DNA from 3 places in the Streptomyces sp. NPDC056231 genome. Region 1 is predicted to be linked to each of the others. Evidence: riboswitches for the same ligand, from Rfam matches in the RefSeq annotation. Region 1 holds a riboswitch; each other region holds the start of a gene.

Region 1 (5,825 bases):
GAGCGACCAGGCGTCGAAGAGCGCCACCCAGCCACGGAGCACGGCGGAGTCGTCGCGGTCCCAGGCGCGCAGCCGCCAGCCGGGGCGTGCGGTCTCGCCGTGGAGTTCGACGAGGCCGGCCAGGCGGGCCCGGTCCCAGCCGGAGCGGACCTGCGCCGGGGACAATTCCAGTGCGGTCGCAGCCCGTTCGAGAGCGTGGGCGGCGAGCGGGGCCGTGCCGGGGCTCGCGCCGTCGGCGGCCCAGCGGGCGATCCGTACGGCGTCGGCGAGCGCGGCCCTGGCCTCGCGGGCGAGTTCCGCACGGGGCGGGGTGCCCTCGGGCGGGCGGGGTACCGGCCTGGTGCGCCGGGTGGTCACGGCCTTGCGGGCGGTGGCAAGGGGTCGCGGGCGGACAAGTCGCAGCCTGGAGTCGCGCGGGGTACGGGACGTCACGGGGAGCAGTCTTGCCCCTGACGGCCCGAAAGCCCAAACGGAACCCGGATTCGCGGCGGAAGGGGGCTGCGGGCCCGGACGGCACCAACCCGCCCGTCCCTCGCATCAGCTCACATCAGGGGCGTGAGGAAACGCCGCAGCGCCTCTTCATAGCGGACCGGATCGGCATTCCACATCGCCGCATGCGGAGCCTGCGGTACGGGATGCAGGGCGACCAGGTCGGGACGGCGCTCGGCGAGCTCCCGGCTCGGCTGCCACGGGGCCAAGGTGTCGGCGGGGCCGTGGAAGATCAGCGTCGGGGCGTGCAGGGCCTGCGGGAGGGAGGCGTCGAGGAGCCGGGAGCCGCGCAGACCGGTCTGGCCCTGGGCGGCGCGCAGGGCGAGCGGCAGCAGCGGGGACGGGACGCCGCGGGCGATGGCCAGAGCGCGCAGGGTGGCGGCCCAGTCGAGCACCGGGGAGTCCAGGACGAGGCCGCAGATCCGCCCGCGGAGCGCGGAGTTGACGGCCGCGTGCAGAGCCATGGAGGCGCCGGTGGACCAGCCGTGCAGGACGACCTTCTCGGCGCCGTACCGCACGGCGAAGCGGACGGCCGCGTCCAAGTCGCGCCATTCGGACTCGCCGAGGTGGGCCAGTCCGTCCGGGGAGCGCGGGGCTCCGGGGTCGCCGCGGTATGCCAGGCCGAGGACCGGCAGCCGCAGCCCGTGCAGGAACTCCATGATGTTCATGGGGTGTTCGCGGGTGGTGCCGAGGCCGTGCACGGTGATGACCCAGGTGTCCCGGGGGCCGGGCACGAACCAGGCGGGCAGGACGCCGAGCTCACCGGGGATCTCGACGTCCTCGTGGTCGAGGCCGAGGGCCGTGCCGGGGTCGCCGCTGTACAGCGCGGGGGTGATCCGGACCTGGGCGCCGGGTTCCAGGCTGCCGTCATTGACACGTTCCAGTCTGCGTACGACGGCGTCGGGGGCGTGCGATGCCTGCTCGATCACCGGGCCGACGACGGCCTGGACGCCGTCGCCCACCAGTCCGTACGTACCGGGCCGGAGCGCGGCGAAGGAGCGGGTCAGTGTGACCTGCCCGGCCGCCGTGGCGTGCACGGTGAGCTGCCGGTCGGCGGGGAGCGGACGTCCGGACGGCGCCCTCAGGGCGGCGCTGCTGGCGTACCGGCCGGCGACGACCGCTGCCGCGCCGACGCCGAGGAGGGTGGTGACGGCTGCTGCCGCCGCTGTTGCCGGGCGCACTGCTTCAGTCTCGGGGGGTGTGCCGCGCCCTGCCAGTGGACAGGGGCCGTCCGGTGGCTCGCCGGTGCTCCCGGTCAGCCGGGTTGCCCGTACCCCTTCAGAGCGTCCTGCACGTCACGCAGCTGAGCGAGGGAGAGCAGGGACGGGGTGTGGCCTGGTACGGAGCTTGCGGTGAGCCAGAGCCTGCACATCCATTCCAGCTGGGCGGTGCGGTCGTAGGCCTGGTCGAGGGTCGATCCATAGGTGACGGTTCCGTGGTTGCGGAGCAGACAGCCCGTGCGGTCACGCAGGGCGGCCAGCATGTGCTCGGCCAGCTCCTGGGTTCCGTAGCGCGCATAGGCCGCGGTGCGGACGGGGCCACCGAGCATGGCGGCGGCGTAGTGCACCAGCGGGACCTCGGGGACGAGGGTGGAGACGGCCGTGGCGTGCACGGCGTGGGTGTGCACGACGGCGGCGGCGTCGGTGTTGCGGTAGACCGCCAGGTGGAGCGGCAGTTCGCTGGTCGGGGCGAGGGCGCCGAGCACCTGGTTGCCGTGGAGGTCGACGGCCACGGTGTCGCCGGGGCCCAGCCGGTCGTACGGCACACCGCTCGGGGTGACCAGGACGAGGTCGCCGACCCGCGCCGACACATTGCCCGAGGTGCCGACCACCAAGCCCTCCGCAGCGGTCCTGCGGGCGGTGGCGACGACGCCGTGCCAGGCCTGCTCGATCGCGTCGCGTGCGCCGTTCGCATCGCGCCCGTTATGCCCGCTGTGCGCGTCCTTGTGATGCTCACTCATGGGGGAATCCTGCCAGCGGGGCCGGCGCGGCAGGAGACGCCGAGTGACTCACATCTCTTTTCCGGGGCTTCCGGACCTCGGATCACAGGGCGCAAAGCGAGGCGGGAGGGGCGAAATTCGGCCACGACAGGCGCCGCGCCCCACATCCACTGTCGGTGGCCCGACAAAAAGAATGGCTCAACTCCGTTTGGAGTCACCACAGAGCCCCGTCCAGTTCATCTTCCGTTCACCCAGGTTGCCTACGTTCCACGTGCCAATGACGTCGAACGATTGCCTGGGTAAATGGAACACATCACGCTGCTCCTCGCGATTGTGATCGTGACAGCTCTAGTGTTCGATTTCACGAACGGTTTCCATGACACCGCGAACGCGATGGCGACCACCATCTCGACCGGTGCCCTCAAACCCAAGACAGCGGTGGCCATGTCCGCCGCTCTCAACCTCGTCGGCGCCTTCCTGTCGGTGGAGGTCGCCAAAACGATCTCCGGCGGGATCATCAACGAGAACGGACTGCGGACAGAAGTCATCTTCGCGGCCCTCGTCGGCGCCATTCTGTGGAATCTGCTCACCTGGCTGGTCGGCCTGCCGTCCAGCTCGTCCCACGCACTCTTCGGCGGCCTGATCGGCGCCGCGGTGATGTCGGCGGGCTGGTCCTCGGTCGACGGCGGAACCGTCGTCACCAAGGTCCTGCTTCCCGCGGTCGCCGCCCCGGTCGTCGCGGGTGTCGCCGCACTGCTGGCGACCAGGCTGACGTACCGGATCGGCGGCGGGAACCGTAACGAGGCCCAGGAGAAGGCCACCGCCAAGGGCTACCGGGCCGGCCAGATCGCCTCGGCCGGTCTGGTCTCGCTCGCCCACGGCACCAACGACGCGCAGAAGACCATGGGCATCATCACCCTGGCCCTGGTCACCGGTGGCATCCTGTCCCCCGGCTCGAACCCGCCGGTCTGGGTCATCGTCTCCGCCGGTCTGGCCATCGCACTCGGCACCTACCTGGGCGGCTGGCGCATCATCCGCACCATGGGCAGCGGCCTCACCGAGCTCAAGCCGCCGCAGGGCTTCGCCGCCCAGACCAGCGCGGCCACGGTCATCCTGGCCTCCTCGCACCTCGGCTTCTCCCTCTCCACCACCCAGTCCTGCTCCGGCGCCGTGATGGGTGCGGGTCTGGGCCGCCCGGGCGGTGTGGTCCGCTGGTCCACCGCGACCCGGATGTTCGCCGCCTGGGGTCTGACCCTGCCGGCCGCGGGTCTGGTCGGCGCGGGCGCGGAGTTCCTCACCAGGCAGGGCACCTGGGGTGTCGTCGCCGTCGCCGTCCTGCTCGTCGCGGGCTCCGGAGCGATCTGGCTGCTGTCCCGGCGCAAGCCGGTCGGGCACGGCGATGTCGCGCCCACCGGTGAGGTCGCCGAGCCGGCGGGGGTCATCACCACCGCCATCGCGGCCGTCACTCCGCCGCCCGCCGGGACGGCTGCGGTCGCCACGGCAGTGGACACGACCACGGACCTCAAGACCACCATCCCGGCCCAGCCCGGAACCGTCGCCGCCGATCCGGCGCGGCCCGCCACGGTGTAAGGACAGATCACCATGAACATCGACTGGGCAGCTCTCGGCTCCGTCTTCGGCGTCTCGCTCGTCGTCACCGTCGCGCTGGTGGGCCTCTTCACCCTGGGCATCGTCGGCCTCTCCAAGCAGCCGGAACCGGCCACGCAGGGTGGCTCCACCGGAGGCTCCCTGGTGCTCGCCCGCGTGGGCGGGTACCTCTGCTTCGGGCTCTGCGCGGCTGCGGTCGCGTACGGGATCTATCTGATCGTCGCCTGAGCCCCTTCCCGCACTCCCCCATCGGGCCGGACACACCTCGCGTGTGTCCGGCCCGATGTGCGTCTGCGCACAGTGCACCGCCGCAGGTCAACGCCAGGTTGACGGGCGTTCGCGGAGCGTGGTGGACTGCCGGAGCCATTTACGGCGACAGCAGAGGAAGCCGGTGTGAATCCGGCGCGGTCCCGCCACTGTCACCGGGGAGCAGTCCCCCACACCGGAAGTCACGGCCCGCGCATGCGGGCTGGAAGGCCGGGGGAACTGCGGATCCGGGAGCCAGGAGACTCTCGCCGCCGGTCACGTCGAACCAGGGCGCGGACCCTGAGTGAGGACATATCGCCATGCCCGGCTGCCGTGCGTCCGCCGTTTCTGTGCCGCCCTCACCAGGAGCAGGCTGTACCGAGGTCCTTCGAGGCAGCGCGGCCGGCTGAGCCGTGCGAGCCGACCGCATCTTCGCGTACGGCGCCGCCGCCGGCCTGATCGGCGATCTGCTGCTCGGTGATCCCCGCCGGGGGCATCCGGTCGCCGCCTTCGGGCGGGCCGCGGCGGGCGTCGAACGGCGCCTGTGGCGCGACCACCGCGGGTGGGGCGCCCTGCACACCCTGGTCTGCGCCGGAGGCGCTGCCGGTGGAGCCGCGCTGGCCGCCCGTACCGTACGCCGTCATCCCGCCGCCTCCGTCGCCCTGACCGCGGCCGCCACCTGGTCCGTCGTCGGCGGCACCTCGCTGGGTCGCGAGGCGCGCGCCATCGGCGGCGCGCTCGCCGCCGGTGACATCGAGCTGGCCCGGGAGCGCCTCCCCCATCTGTGCGGGCGCGACCCGCACTCCCTCGACGGGCCGCAGATCGCGCGCGCCGTGGTGGAGTCCGTGGCCGAGAACACCTCGGACGCGGTGGTGGGTGCCCTCGTGTGGGGCGCGCTGGGTGGCGTGCCCGGACTCGTCGCCTTCCGCGCCGTCAACACCCTCGACGCGATGGTCGGGCACAAGTCGCCCCGCCATCTGCGCTACGGCTGGGCCTCGGCCCGCCTGGACGACGTCGCGGGCTGGCCCGGCGCCCGGCTCACCGCCGCGCTCGCCGTGGTTGCCGGGGGGCAGCCACGTCGAGCGCTGCAGGCCTGGCGGGCGGACGCGGGCAGGCATCCGAGCCCCAACGCGGGCCCGGTGGAAGCCTCGTTCGCGGGGGCGCTCGGCGTACGGCTCGGCGGGACCCTCGCGTACGGCGGGCGTGTCGAGCACCGGCCGGTACTGAACGGCGCGACCGGCCGTGCGGTGGAGACCGGGGACATCGAGCGCGCGGTGCGGCTGTCGCGCCGCGTGGGAGTACTGGCCCTCGGCGTGTGCGCGGCGGGCCGGCTGATCGCGGGACGGTGGTCGCCCTCGGGGCGGCGTGCGGCTGCGGGACGGAGCGGGAAATGAGCGGCGGACTGCTGGTCGCCGGAACCACGTCGGACGCGGGCAAGAGCGTCGTCACCGCAGGCATCTGCCGGTGGCTGGTGCGCCAGGGCGTGAAGGTCGCGCCGTTCAAGGCGCAGAACATGTCGCTGAACTCGTTCGTCACCCGCGAG
Region 2 (5,825 bases), on a different contig from region 1:
CCGCGCCTGCTGGAGCGGCTGGCCGAGGTGCCCGACCCGCGAGACCCACGCGGCGTACGGCACGCTCTGGTTGCCGTGCTCGCGCTGACCGCGTGCGCGGTTCTGGCCGGGGCAACCTCTGTGCTGGCCGTCAGCGAGTGGATCGCCGATGCCCCGCCGCACATCCTGGAACGCCTCGGCATACGCCTCGACCCACTGTTCCCGAAGCGGTTCCTGCCTGCGGAAACGACGGTCCGACGGCTGCTGGCCCTCATCGACGGCGACGCGCTGGACCGGGCGGTCGGACGCTGGCTCACCGACCGTCACCCGAAGGCGGCGGGGCTGCGCGGCCTCGCAGTGGACGGCAAAAGCCTGCGCGGCGCGGCCAAAGCGAAGGGCCGCAAGATCCACCTGCTCGCCGCACTGGAGCACACCACCGGCCTGGTCCTGGCCCAGCTGGACATCGGCGAGAAGACGAACGAGATCACCTGCTTTAAGCCGCTGCTGGACACCGTCGCCGACCTGGCAGGAACCGTCGTCACCAGCGACGCGATGCACACCCAGCGTGAGCACGCCGACTACCTTCTTGGCTGGGGCGCCCACTACATCGTGATCGTCAAGGGTAACCAGAAGAAGCTGCGCCGGCAGCTCAAAACCCTTCCCTGGCAGCAGATTCCGTTTCAGGGCCGCACCCAGGGCATCGGCCACGGCCGCTCGGAGATCCGCCGGATCAAGGTCGCCACCGTGAACAGCCTCCTTTTCCCCGGAGCCCGCCAGGCCGTCCAGATCAAACGCCGACGCACCGACCGCAAGACCGGCAAGACCACCGTCAACACGGTCTACGTCGTCACCAGCCTGACCGCCGAGCAGGCCACCGCGGCCCAGATCGCCGAACTCGTACACGACCACTGGAAGGTCGAGGCCCTGCACCGCATCCGCGACACCACCTTCGCCGAGGACGCCTCCCAACTGCGGACCAGCAACGCGCCCCGCACCATGGTCACCTGGCGCAACCTCACCATCGGACCCCTCCGCGCGGCCGGAGTGAAGAACATCGCGGCCGGCCTCCGCCGCAACGCCCGCGACCCTCGCCGCCCCCTCACACGGCCTGCGGGTGCGCGAACGCGCCGGCCACGGCACCGAGCGTCTGACCGCCGCGATCGATCTCGCGATCCAGGCCCTGGGGCCCGCACCGGCGGAACCTGCCTGATGAGGGGCACCGGGAGGTGTTAGCACTGAGAGGCGTCCTGCTTGGCGGCCTTCGCTCGGTCACCTTCCGGCATCGCGGCCCTCACCAGCTCCGCGGAGCGGATGGTGCGGGTGCCCCGCGAGACCCTCAGCCGCACCTGGGCGCCGGTCGCGATGCCCTGCGAGGCCGCGGGCAGCGCCCAGGCGGTGGTCACGTCCGTGTTCCCCTCGTCGAGGGCCAGGAACCGGGCCACCTCCTTGCCCTTGCGCGACTCCATCCGCAGCACCTCACCGGTGATCGTGTCGGGCTCCCGCCGCTCCAAGCAGGCGAGTGCCAGGAAGTACGTCGCCAGCACGCCGAAGGCCGCGATCGCCGCCAACTCGCCGAGCAGGGGCCCCTCGTGGGCCGCCGCATCGCTGAACCAGCCGTGGCTGCCGCTCGCGAAGTTGCCGGGCATCATCGCCAGGAACGCCACGAGCAGTGTCCAGCGGCTGAACTTGCCGGCCACCACAAGGCCGAGCAGCGCGCTGCCCACCCAGCCGGCGCTCAGCACCAGTCCCGGCCGGCGCAGCGAGCCGCCGCTGTGCGCGTCGACTGCGACCGCCCAGTCGGGCTGCCGCAGCATCGCGAAGGCGCAGAGGCCCACCGCGACCACGCCCGCCGCGGCCGCCAACTGCAGCAGCCGGATCGTCGAGCCGCCGAAGCCGGGGCGCAGCCGCGGGTAGCGGATCCGCACCGGGCGCCAGGTCCCTCCGTATGAGGACCAGACGCGTCGCCGGTCTCCGGAGTCGAAGCCAAGGAGCCGGCCGGTCAAGCTGGTGACGCCGAGCGCGGTCCCGTACGCGAGATAGCGGTCCCATACCGTCACGGATGCAGGCGGCAGCTGGGCGAAGTCCTCGTGCGCCGTCAGCCAGGCTCGCAGTCCGGCCCAATGCCCAAAACCGGCCGGGCCTGGACGAACTTTCCGTGGCGAACCGCATCTGTCCCACGTCCAGTTGGTGAGGAAAGAGACCCGCGAGAGCGTTCGAGCCTGCGGTTCCGAGCGTAACCGTCCGCATTACCGGTCGTCGTCGCGGACATCGGCGTCCAGGGCCGGCCATGGTCGGTAGTGCAAGGGTCAGGCCCTGCCGGAATACACGGTCTGACAGAATGGGCTTCGAAACTCAGGCGACGTGCGTCAGGAAACCGGTGTGAATCCGGTACGGTCCCGCCACTGTGACCGGGCTGCAGCAGCCCGGAAGCCAGATACTGGCCGCGCCGCCTTCTCGTACGACCCAGGGGACGAGGACATCCCCCGGAAAGGCTCGGCCATGCCCCGGATCCGCCGTGTACCACTCGCACTCATACCGCTGCTCCTCCTGCCGCTCACCGGCTGCGGCTCCGGAACGGGCGGCGAGAGCAAGGCAGAAGCCGCACCGGCCGCCGACGGTTTCCCCTACACGGTCACCAACTGCGGTACGAGGACGACCTTCGACGCCCCGCCGAAGCGGGCTGTCACCATGAACCAGCACGTCACCGAGGTCATGCTGGCCCTCGGGCTTCAGGACCGGCTGGCCGGGACGGCCTACCTGGACGACAGCATCCTGCCGAAGTACCGGTCCGCGTACGCCGGAACCAAGGTGCTCGCGAAGGAGTACCCCTCCAAGGAGGTGCTGCTCGGCGCCAACCCCGACTTCGTCTACGGCGGGTACAGCAGCGCCTTCGACAAGGCCAAGGGCCGGGACCGGGCGGGGCTCCAGAAGGACGGCATCAACACCCGGCTGAACATCGAGAACTGCGCCAAGGGCAAGGTCGGTATCGATCAGCTCGCCACCGAGATCACCCAAGTCGCCCGGGTCTTCGGCGTACCGGAGCGCGGCAAGAATCTGCTTGCCGAGGAGCGGCAGAAGATCGCGACGGTCGAGGCAGAGCTCAAGGGCTCCTCGCGTCCCTCGGTGTTCGTGTACGACTCCGGCGACAGCTCCGCGTTCACCGCGGGCGGTAAGGGCATCGGCAACGAGATCGTCCGGCTCGCCGGGGGCAGGAACGTCTTCGCGGACCTCGACGCCACCTTCGGCGACGTGTCCTGGGAGCAGGTCATCAAGCGCAAGCCCGAGGTGGTCGTGATCTACGACTACGGAGGCACCACGGTGGCGGCCAAGAAGAAGCGGCTGCTGAACGATCCGGCGCTCGCGGACGTGCCGGCGATCAAGAATAAGAAGTTCGCGGTACTCCCGCTGTCCTCGGCCGTGCTCGGTGTCCGGGTCGCCGACGCCGTGCAGGGCCTGGCCGGGCAGCTGCACCCCGGCACTCCGTGAGCGCGGAGTCCGCCCGCCCCGGTCCGAAGTCCGTCCTCCGCTCGACCCCCGTCGTGATCGGCGTTCTCACGGTGCTGCTGCTCGCGGCGGCGGTGGCCGGTCTGGCGCTCGGCCCGGTACGGATTCCGCCGGGCGAGGTACTGAGTACGGTCCTGGGTGGTGAACGCACCGGTGCGTACCCGACGATCGTGTGGGAGGTGCGACTGCCCAGGGTGCTGCTCGGGGCCGTCGTCGGCGCCGGGCTGGCCCTGTCGGGCACGGTGCTCCAGGCGCTGGTGCGTAACCCGTTGGCCGATCCGTTTCTGCTGGGCGCCTCGTCCGGGGCATCAGCGGGCGCTGCCGTGGTCGTCGTGATGGGGGTCGGCGCCGGGGCGGCCACCGACGTGGCCCTGCCCATTGCCGCGTTCGCCGGGTCCATGGCCGCGCTGGTCGCCGTCTACGCGATGGCCCGGCGCGGCGGCACCATGACAACGGGCCGGCTGATCCTGGCCGGGGTGGCGATCCAGTACGTGCTGTCCGCGTTCACCAGCCTGATCCTGGTGCTGTCCTCCCGGGCCGAGCATGTGCGGGCGATCCTGTTCTGGACGCTGGGCGGCCTGGGTGGCGCCCGTTGGGACCAACTGGCGCTGCCCGCCGCAGTATTGGGCGTCGGGGCCGTACTCCTGATCAGTCTGGCCCGTCCGCTGGATCTGCTGCTTACTGGGGAGGAAGGGGCCCGCAGCCTCGGCCTGGACCCCGGACGCTTCCGGGGCGGCGTCTTCGTGCTGGTGTCACTGATCATCGGCGTGCTGGTCGCCTACAGCGGGGCGATCGGCTTCATCGGCCTGATGATTCCGCACGCCGCCAGGATGATCGTCGGCGCGTCCCACCGCAGACTCCTGCCGGTGACCGCGCTCGGCGGGGCCGTCTTCCTGCTGCTGGCCGATCTGCTGGCGCGGACCGTGGCAGCCCCCGAAGAGATTCCCGCCGGGGTGATCACTGCCCTGGTGGGCGGCCCGTTCTTCCTCTGGCTGCTGCGCCGCTCCAGCCGTACCGAAGGAATCACCGGATGAGCCCGGCACCGTCCCCGACGGCGCTCGCCGCCGACGGGATCAGCTACGAGGTGGCCGGCCGTACCCTTCTCGACGCGGTCACGCTGGACGCCGCCCCCGGCGAGACGGTCGGCCTGGTCGGGCCGAACGGCAGCGGCAAAACCACCTTCCTGCGCTGCGTGTACGGCGCCCTGCGCCCCGCGGCGGGTCGGGTCCTGCTGGACGGAGCGGACGCCGCGGCCCTCGGTGTGAAGGAACGGGCCCGCCGCGTCGCCGTCGTACCGCAGGACAGCCCCGGTACCTTCGGCCTGACCGTACGACAGGTCGTGGCAATGGGCCGAAGCCCACACAAACGGTTCTGGGAGCAGGACGACGCCGACGACGCCCGCCGCATCGACCAGTCGCTGCGGCGCGTCGGCGCGGCGCCCCTGGCCGACCGGCGGTTCGAAGAGCTGTCCGGCGGGGAACGGCAACGGGCCTTGATCGCCCGCGCCCTGGTCCAGGAACCGGGGCTGCTGGCGCTCGACGAACCCACGAACCATCTGGACATCCGCTACCAGCTGGAGATCCTCGGCCTGGTGAGAACGCTGGGCACCACCAATCTGCTGGTGCTGCACGACCTCAACCTGGCCGCTTCCTACTGCGACCGGTTGTTCGTCCTCAGCGCCGGACGACTGGTGGCGTCCGGCTCCCCGCACGCGGTACTGACGGAAGAACTACTGGCCGAGGTCTACGGGATACGATCCCGGATCGGCGTCCACCCGGTCACCGGCTCCCCCAACGTCGTCTACCTCCCGCTGTCATGAGTGACGACACTTTCCCCGTCTGGACGCCCTTGCCGCACGGGCCACGCTGGCAGGTCACTGAAGGCGAACCGTCCGCGAGCGAAGCAGGGCTGTGGCTGGCAGCCGACCGACTGGCCGATCCGGCGGGCGTGGAGCTGTCCGGTCTGCTGGAGCGCGAGCGCACCGGCAGCGGCCATCGCACCGGGCATGCGACCGCGCTGACCCTGATGGCGGTGTACGCGGGCTGGGTCACTGCCGCCGCCGTGCTCCATTGGGCGCTGTACGACGAGGTCCCGGACATGCGGTCCGGCAATGTCCTGGTGCGCCCCGCCACGCACGGGATCGGCGGAGTCCGGGTGCGCAGGGCCCGGCTGCTGGTGCCCCGGGCCGGGGAGGACTCCGTACGGCTGCTGCACCGAACCGTGCTCGACGGACATCTGCTGCCCATCGCCGATGCGCTGCACCGTCGTACCCGCGCCGGGGCCAGGCAGTTGCGCGGCGGTATCGCCCATGGCTGCGCCACGGCGCTGTGCGCGTACGGCAC
Region 3 (5,825 bases), on a different contig from region 1:
CGACGCTCCTCGCCCTGCTCCTCCACCTGGAGCACGACCCGGCGCAGCCCCTCCGCGACACTGCGGCACTCCTCGTCGCTGAGCTGCCCGGTGACAAATGCCTCCTCCTCGTTGAACTGGGGAAACACGCGTTGCATGAGCTCCTCGCCCTCGTCCGTGAGGCTGAGCAGCACCAGCCTCCCGTCAGTGGGATGACCGGACCGCCGCACCAGCCCCCGCGCCTCCAGAGTGCGCGAAACCCCGGTGAGGGTCCCCTTGGAGATGCCCGCTTCCTCCGCCACGTGCCGCGTCTCGGACTCGCCCCAGATCCACACCACCCACAGCACGACGAACGCCGTCCAGGTCAGCTCGGACTCGCGCAGCACCGAGTTCTCCAGGTGCTGCCTGACCGCGGAGGCGGCGCGGTAGATATTGGCCACCACGGCCATCTGCTCGTGCCGGACCGGAATGCCCCCCAGCTTCGCACCTGCCAGCTTCTCGGCTTCGGTGATGGATCGTTGGCCGGGCACGGGCACACCCCTCCGACGCCATTGCGGCGCCTTGGATCGACGCTATCGTTCGGGACCAAATTGTACGGAGTTCCGGCCGACAGGGCATGTGCCGACGATGTACCTCGAAACCAGTAGTGGACTCCCCTGCTCTGGCCGCACTACGGGAACGCGCTGCCTCATCCGGCAGGTGGCACGGACCGCCCGGGGCGCCGGGTACCGTGGAGCCCGCCGATCCCGTGGACCTTCTTGCGGGCTGCGTGACCCCCGTAGGAACAGATGAGGAACCGATGACGACGAACCGCGGACGCAAAGACGTCATCCGCGACCGGATGGCTGCCACCGGCGAGTCGTACAACGTAGCCGCCCGCAACCTGAAGGCGATGAAGGACATGGGCGCCACCCGTGACGCCGTCCTCACGCAGCGCTGGCGCCCGGCGGACTCGCTCGACGTTCCGTGCCCCTGCGGCGGGACCTGCGAGCCCGGCGAGACCTGCGACCACTGCCATGCCCGGCACCGTCATGTGGCACGCTACCCCGGCAGCGTCACGGATGTGGAGACCTGGGCCGACCGGTACGACTGCATGGGGTGCTCGTCCTCGTACACGCTGATCGTCGTCCTGCACGGCCGCCCCTGGGGTGTCGCCGAGACGGTGGTCCAGGGCGGGGCGGCCGAGCCGATGGTCAGGGCGCGGGTGTTTCCCGGCGTCGCCCACCCGCTGCTGCGCCCCGAGAGCCCCGAGGACGACTGACCGGCTGAGGACGAGGGCGTACCCCGCCGGCCCAGCGGGGTACGCCCTCGTCCGGTGCCAACCGCTGATGCGGTACCGCTGGTCGGTCGGTGTCTGCGGGACGGGGTGAAGGCAGCCGTCGCCGGCTTCCAGCGAGCCGAGGTGACCTGAACCGACAAAATCACCGCACTACCCACGACGCGCGTCGCGGACGTGCTGGGTTTTGTGGAGGGGCGGGACATCGATCCCCTCAGCAACAGTCGGCCGTACTACGAAAGAGTCCTGCCTGAGGCTCGCCGTGATCGCTTGTGGCCGCGGATCCTCACCGTCATCCTGAGCCACTTCCTCTTCCTGCCAGTTTCGGCGCCGCTCCGGTGGCCTCCAGGAACAGTGTGCCGTCGGCGCCTGCGTCTTGGGACGTGCAGTGTTTCAGCAACGCGGAAATCGGGCCGTCGACGAGCCGGTAGCGCACGATCCGGCCGTCCTTCTCACCCTCGACGATGCCGGCGGCCCGCAGAAGACGCAGAGCCTGGGAGACGGCGGTGTCCCGCATCCCGCTGGCGACGGCGAGGTCGGACACGGCGATGGGGCCCGCCTCATGGAGGGCGAGCAGCAAGGACAGACGTCCGGGATCGGAGAGCAGAGAGAAGCGATCGGCCCAGCCGCGTACGCGCTCGGGCTCGCCCATGGCGGCGATGGCATCGCAGACCCGATGGCCGTCAATGGTGCGCCGCCCGGCGTGTTCCGCGGGAACCAGATGCATGGACACATCATCGCAGTCACGCCCTTCACCTGCATACCTGGTCAGTTATGCAGGCTTGCAGCCTTCTAGGGTGGGCGGGCCGTGGTGTTCGGGAAGACCGGTGACAGCCCCCAAGGGCTCAGTCCGGAGCGGCCCTCGCCACTGTGATCGGGAAGTTCCCGCCCCATGCATTGCCACTGGCCTCGCGGCCGGGAAGGCAGGGGCGGGCGCGTTGACCCGTCAGCCAGGAGACCGGCCACGGCAGCACGAAGCTGATCCACGAGGTGCTGGAGCGTGACCGTATGACCGTGTCCCAAGGCGTGCCCGAAACCGCCGCCGCCCCGTCCTTCCGCTGGCGCCGCGAGGACACCGTCCGAACCGCAGGACTGCTGGCCGTGATCGTCGCGCTGCACGTGGTCGCGTTCGGAATCCTGTTTCTGCTCGTGATTCCGCATCACTACGAGGTCGGCACCAAGGCGTTCGGGGTCGGCCTGGGCATCACCGCCTACACCCTCGGCATGCGGCACGCCTTCGACGCGGACCACATCGCGGCGATCGACAACACCACCCGCAAGCTGATGGCCGACGGCAAGCGGCCGGTGTCGGTGGGCTTCTGGTTCGCGCTCGGGCACTCCAGTGTGGTGGTCGTCATGGCCGCACTGGTCGCCGGGGGCGCGAAGCTCGCCGGCACCCTGATGGACGACGGCTCCCGAACCCACCAAGTCCTCGGCACTGTGGGCACCACGGTGTCCGGCAGCTTTCTATATCTCATCGCCGCCCTCAACCTCGTGGCGCTGTTCGGCATCATCCGCGTCTTCAAGGCGATGCGGGCCGGACGGTACGACGAGGCGGAGCTGGAGGCCCACCTCGACTCGCGCGGCTTCATGAACCGCCTTCTGGGGCGGTTCACCAAGTCCATCCGCCGGCCCGGCCAAATGTTCCCGCTCGGCTTCCTGTTCGGGGTCGGCTTCGACACCACGACCGAGGTCCTGCTCCTCGCTCTGGCCGGCAACGGCGCCGCCGCCGGCCTCCCCTGGTACGCGGTCCTGTGCCTGCCCCTCCTCTTCGCGGCGGGCATGAGCCTGTTCGACACCCTGGACGGCACGTTCATGAACTTCGCCTACCAGTGGGCGTTCTCGAACCCCGTTCGCAAGGTGTTCTACAACCTCACGATCACCGGCCTGTCCATCGCGGTGGCCTTCTTCGTCGGCACGATCGAGCTGGTCGGCGTTCTGCACGACAAGCTCGCCCTGAGCGATGACGTCACCGGCTGGATCGCGGGCCTGAACCTGGACAACGTCGGCTATGTCATCGTCGGCCTGTTCGTGGTCGTCTGGGCCGTGGCCATCGCCTACTGGCGGCTGGCCAAGGTCGAGGAGCGCTGGAGCGCCCGCACCGCAGACGCCGCCTGACGGCGGCAGAAAGAGACCACCGCCGACATCTTCGAGGCCATCGAGCACGCCTCAGGGCGACGGTGAAGCCTGAAGCTGCAGGACAACCAGTTGCGGCGCATGGTGGTGCCATGGATGAGCACCCTCCTGTGGTCGTGCTTCCGCCCTCGCCGGACGGTGGGCGGCAGGTGACGATCCACGGCGAGCGCGTAGGCACCGCCTACAGCCTTTTCGACGTGCTCGATTTCCTCCACCGCGCCGGCTTGCCCATCAAGGATCGCGCGATCGACGACCCCGAGCTGATCGAGTGGCGCGGCGGCGGACCATACGACTGGAACAACACCGCGCTGCCCTGACCCCGCTGCCGATCGCCGGGCGTCCCACCCGCCCAGTGCCTTGGTCAGAGGACGCGCAGATGGGTGGGGCCTCTTTGGGACCTTTTCAAGCCACGATGACGGTGCTGCCGGCTCGGTCGAGGGCGGTGTGCAGTTCGGCCGGGCATGGCTTGTCGGTGATGAGGGAGTCGAAGCCGTTCAGCTCGCACACGCGGTGGGCGGCTGTGCGGCCGAACTTGCTCGAGTCGGCGAGTACGTAACGGTGGGAGGCGTTGGCGAGCATGGCTCGCTTGGTGGCGACTTCGTCGAGGTGGAAGTCGGTGAGCCCGTAGGGGGCGATGCCGCCGGATCCCAGGAAGACGGCGTCCGCGCGCAGGTTGCTGAAGAATTCCACCGCTTGGGCGTTGGAGCAGGCGAGGTCGCCGGCTCGGATCCGGCCGCCGCTGACCAGGACCTCGACTCGGGGGCGTGTGCTGACTTCCGCGGCCACGAGGAGGGAGGGGGTGGCGATGACCCCGGCGTGGTCGGCGGGCAGCGCGCGGGCGACCTCCAAGGCGGTGGTGCCGACGTCGATGACAACGGTCTGGTTAAGCTGGATGAGTGCTGCTGCCGCGCGGCCGATGGTCTCCTTCTCCGAGGCGAGGGCGCCGCTGCGTTCGCTGAAGGGTGCCTCTTCCCCGACCGGCGCCTGAGGGCTGGTGGCGCCGCCGTGAACCCGGGAGAGCCGGCCACGCCGCTCGAGCAGGGCAAGGTCCCTGCGGACCGTTTCGTGGGAGACGCCCAGCAGCGTCGTCAGATCGTCAGTGGTGACGAACGTGAGCCGGGCGATTTCGGCGGCGATTCTGCGATGGCGCTCGGCGGCGAGCACGACCTGTCTCCTTTGGAAGGGTGACCGTTTTTGTGGATCTGTGACTGCATTCTACGGTCCAGGCAGCCTCGATCAGGTCGTCGCGCCTCCTCCTGCCGGGCTTCCCCTTCCTCCCTCTCGCTGCCTGTGGCACCTGGGCGAGCGCCCCAGGCCTGTCCGGTGCGTTACGCAAAGACCAACCCTTGACGCCGAGCAGGCAAAGGTCCACACTTCCAGTAACTCGCGGTCAATAATCCACAAGAACGGTCAAGAGCCGGGTTGTCGACTGCCACGGGTACGGCCGCGCGCACCATCGCGGCCCCGCCGTCCCAACAGCAGACAGGCCCCCAGCAGACCCGCGCGCGGGGCGTGCCTGCATGCCGACCCGTTCGGTTCCTCCACGTCCACTGGCTCTCGCATCCACGGCGGGCCACTTCGAAGCAGGAAACAGAGGCATGGCATACGAAGACGCAGGTCCCCAGGGATCGAGAACAGACGGCGCGGGCGCCGGTGAGCCCAAGCAGCACATGGCGCGGGAACTCGGCTGGTATGCCTCGTTCTCCGTGGCATTCGGCTTCGTCTCCATCGCCACCGGCATCTTCACCACCTACGGCGCGGTGCTCGCGACGTCGGGCCCGCGCGGCATCTGGGCCTGGCCGATCTCCGTGATCGGCCAGCTGTCCATCGCCCTCGTCTTCGGCGCTCTCGCAGCGCGGATCCCGATCAGCGGCTACTCGTACCAGTGGGTGTCACGCATCGTGGGCCCGGTATGGGGCTGGATCATGGGATGGATCTCGTTCGCCTTCCTGGGCGTGGTCCTGATCGCCGTGGACTACACGATCGCCTCCACCATTCTTCCGGAGCTGTTCCAGTACGTCGGCACCACGCAGAACGCCTGGGTGATCACGGCCGTTGTCGTGCTGCTGCAGTCTGTTCTGGTCGCCGCCTCGACGCGCACCACCCACCGGGTCAACAAGGTGGCCGTGACGGTGCAGCTCGTCGGCATGATCGCCCTGACCGTGCTGCTGTTCGTCGTGGGCGCCTTCACGGGCAAGCTGGATTTCGCTCACCTTTTCGCGACCGGGCCCGTCCCGGAGAGCGGCTACTACGCCCTTGGCGGGGCCACCGAGGCCGGACCGTTCGCTCTGGCGTTCCTGCTGGGCGCGTTCACCATCGTCGGATTCGAGTCGGCGGCCAACCTGGCCGAGGAGACCAAGGATCCGGCTCGTGTCATCCCCAAGGCGATGATCCAGGCGGTGCTCTCCCTGGGCGTGCTGGGTTTCCTGTTCCT

Evidence for each region. A riboswitch is a leader RNA that binds a small molecule or an ion and turns the genes downstream of it on or off. The one in region 1 is predicted to bind cobalamin.
Region 2: another riboswitch for cobalamin. It lies ahead of ACNPQM_RS12300 (ABC transporter substrate-binding protein); the one in region 1 lies ahead of ACNPQM_RS31685 (cobalamin biosynthesis protein).
Region 3: another riboswitch for cobalamin. It lies ahead of ACNPQM_RS30670 (HoxN/HupN/NixA family nickel/cobalt transporter); the one in region 1 lies ahead of ACNPQM_RS31685 (cobalamin biosynthesis protein).

What each region holds. Positions count from the first base shown of each region.
Region 1 is NZ_JBLVKW010000057.1:30,777-36,601, forward strand. It holds gene ACNPQM_RS31660 (hypothetical protein) at 1-357, opposite strand, end outside; gene ACNPQM_RS31665 (alpha/beta hydrolase) at 543-1,670, opposite strand; gene ACNPQM_RS31670 (class II aldolase/adducin family protein) at 1,745-2,449, opposite strand; gene ACNPQM_RS31675 (inorganic phosphate transporter) at 2,732-4,018, shown strand; gene ACNPQM_RS31680 (hypothetical protein) at 4,031-4,264, shown strand; cobalamin riboswitch at 4,417-4,548, shown strand; gene ACNPQM_RS31685 (cobalamin biosynthesis protein) at 4,696-5,676, shown strand; gene ACNPQM_RS31690 (cobyric acid synthase) at 5,673-5,825, shown strand, end outside.
Region 2 is NZ_JBLVKW010000011.1:104,220-110,044, forward strand. It holds gene ACNPQM_RS12290 (ISAs1 family transposase) at 1-1,212, shown strand, start outside; gene ACNPQM_RS12295 (hypothetical protein) at 1,209-2,036, opposite strand; cobalamin riboswitch at 2,317-2,440, shown strand; gene ACNPQM_RS12300 (ABC transporter substrate-binding protein) at 2,479-3,465, shown strand; gene ACNPQM_RS12305 (FecCD family ABC transporter permease) at 3,462-4,517, shown strand; gene ACNPQM_RS12310 (ABC transporter ATP-binding protein) at 4,514-5,302, shown strand; gene ACNPQM_RS12315 ((2Fe-2S)-binding protein) at 5,299-5,825, shown strand, end outside.
Region 3 is NZ_JBLVKW010000053.1:21,116-26,940, reverse strand. It holds gene ACNPQM_RS30685 (MarR family winged helix-turn-helix transcriptional regulator) at 1-509, opposite strand, end outside; gene ACNPQM_RS30680 (hypothetical protein) at 779-1,240, shown strand; partial or broken gene ACNPQM_RS30675 (ArsR/SmtB family transcription factor) at 1,647-1,982, opposite strand; cobalamin riboswitch at 2,048-2,237, shown strand; gene ACNPQM_RS30670 (HoxN/HupN/NixA family nickel/cobalt transporter) at 2,264-3,373, shown strand; gene ACNPQM_RS30665 (hypothetical protein) at 3,484-3,708, shown strand; gene ACNPQM_RS30660 (DeoR/GlpR family DNA-binding transcription regulator) at 3,794-4,555, opposite strand; gene ACNPQM_RS30655 (APC family permease) at 4,990-5,825, shown strand, end outside.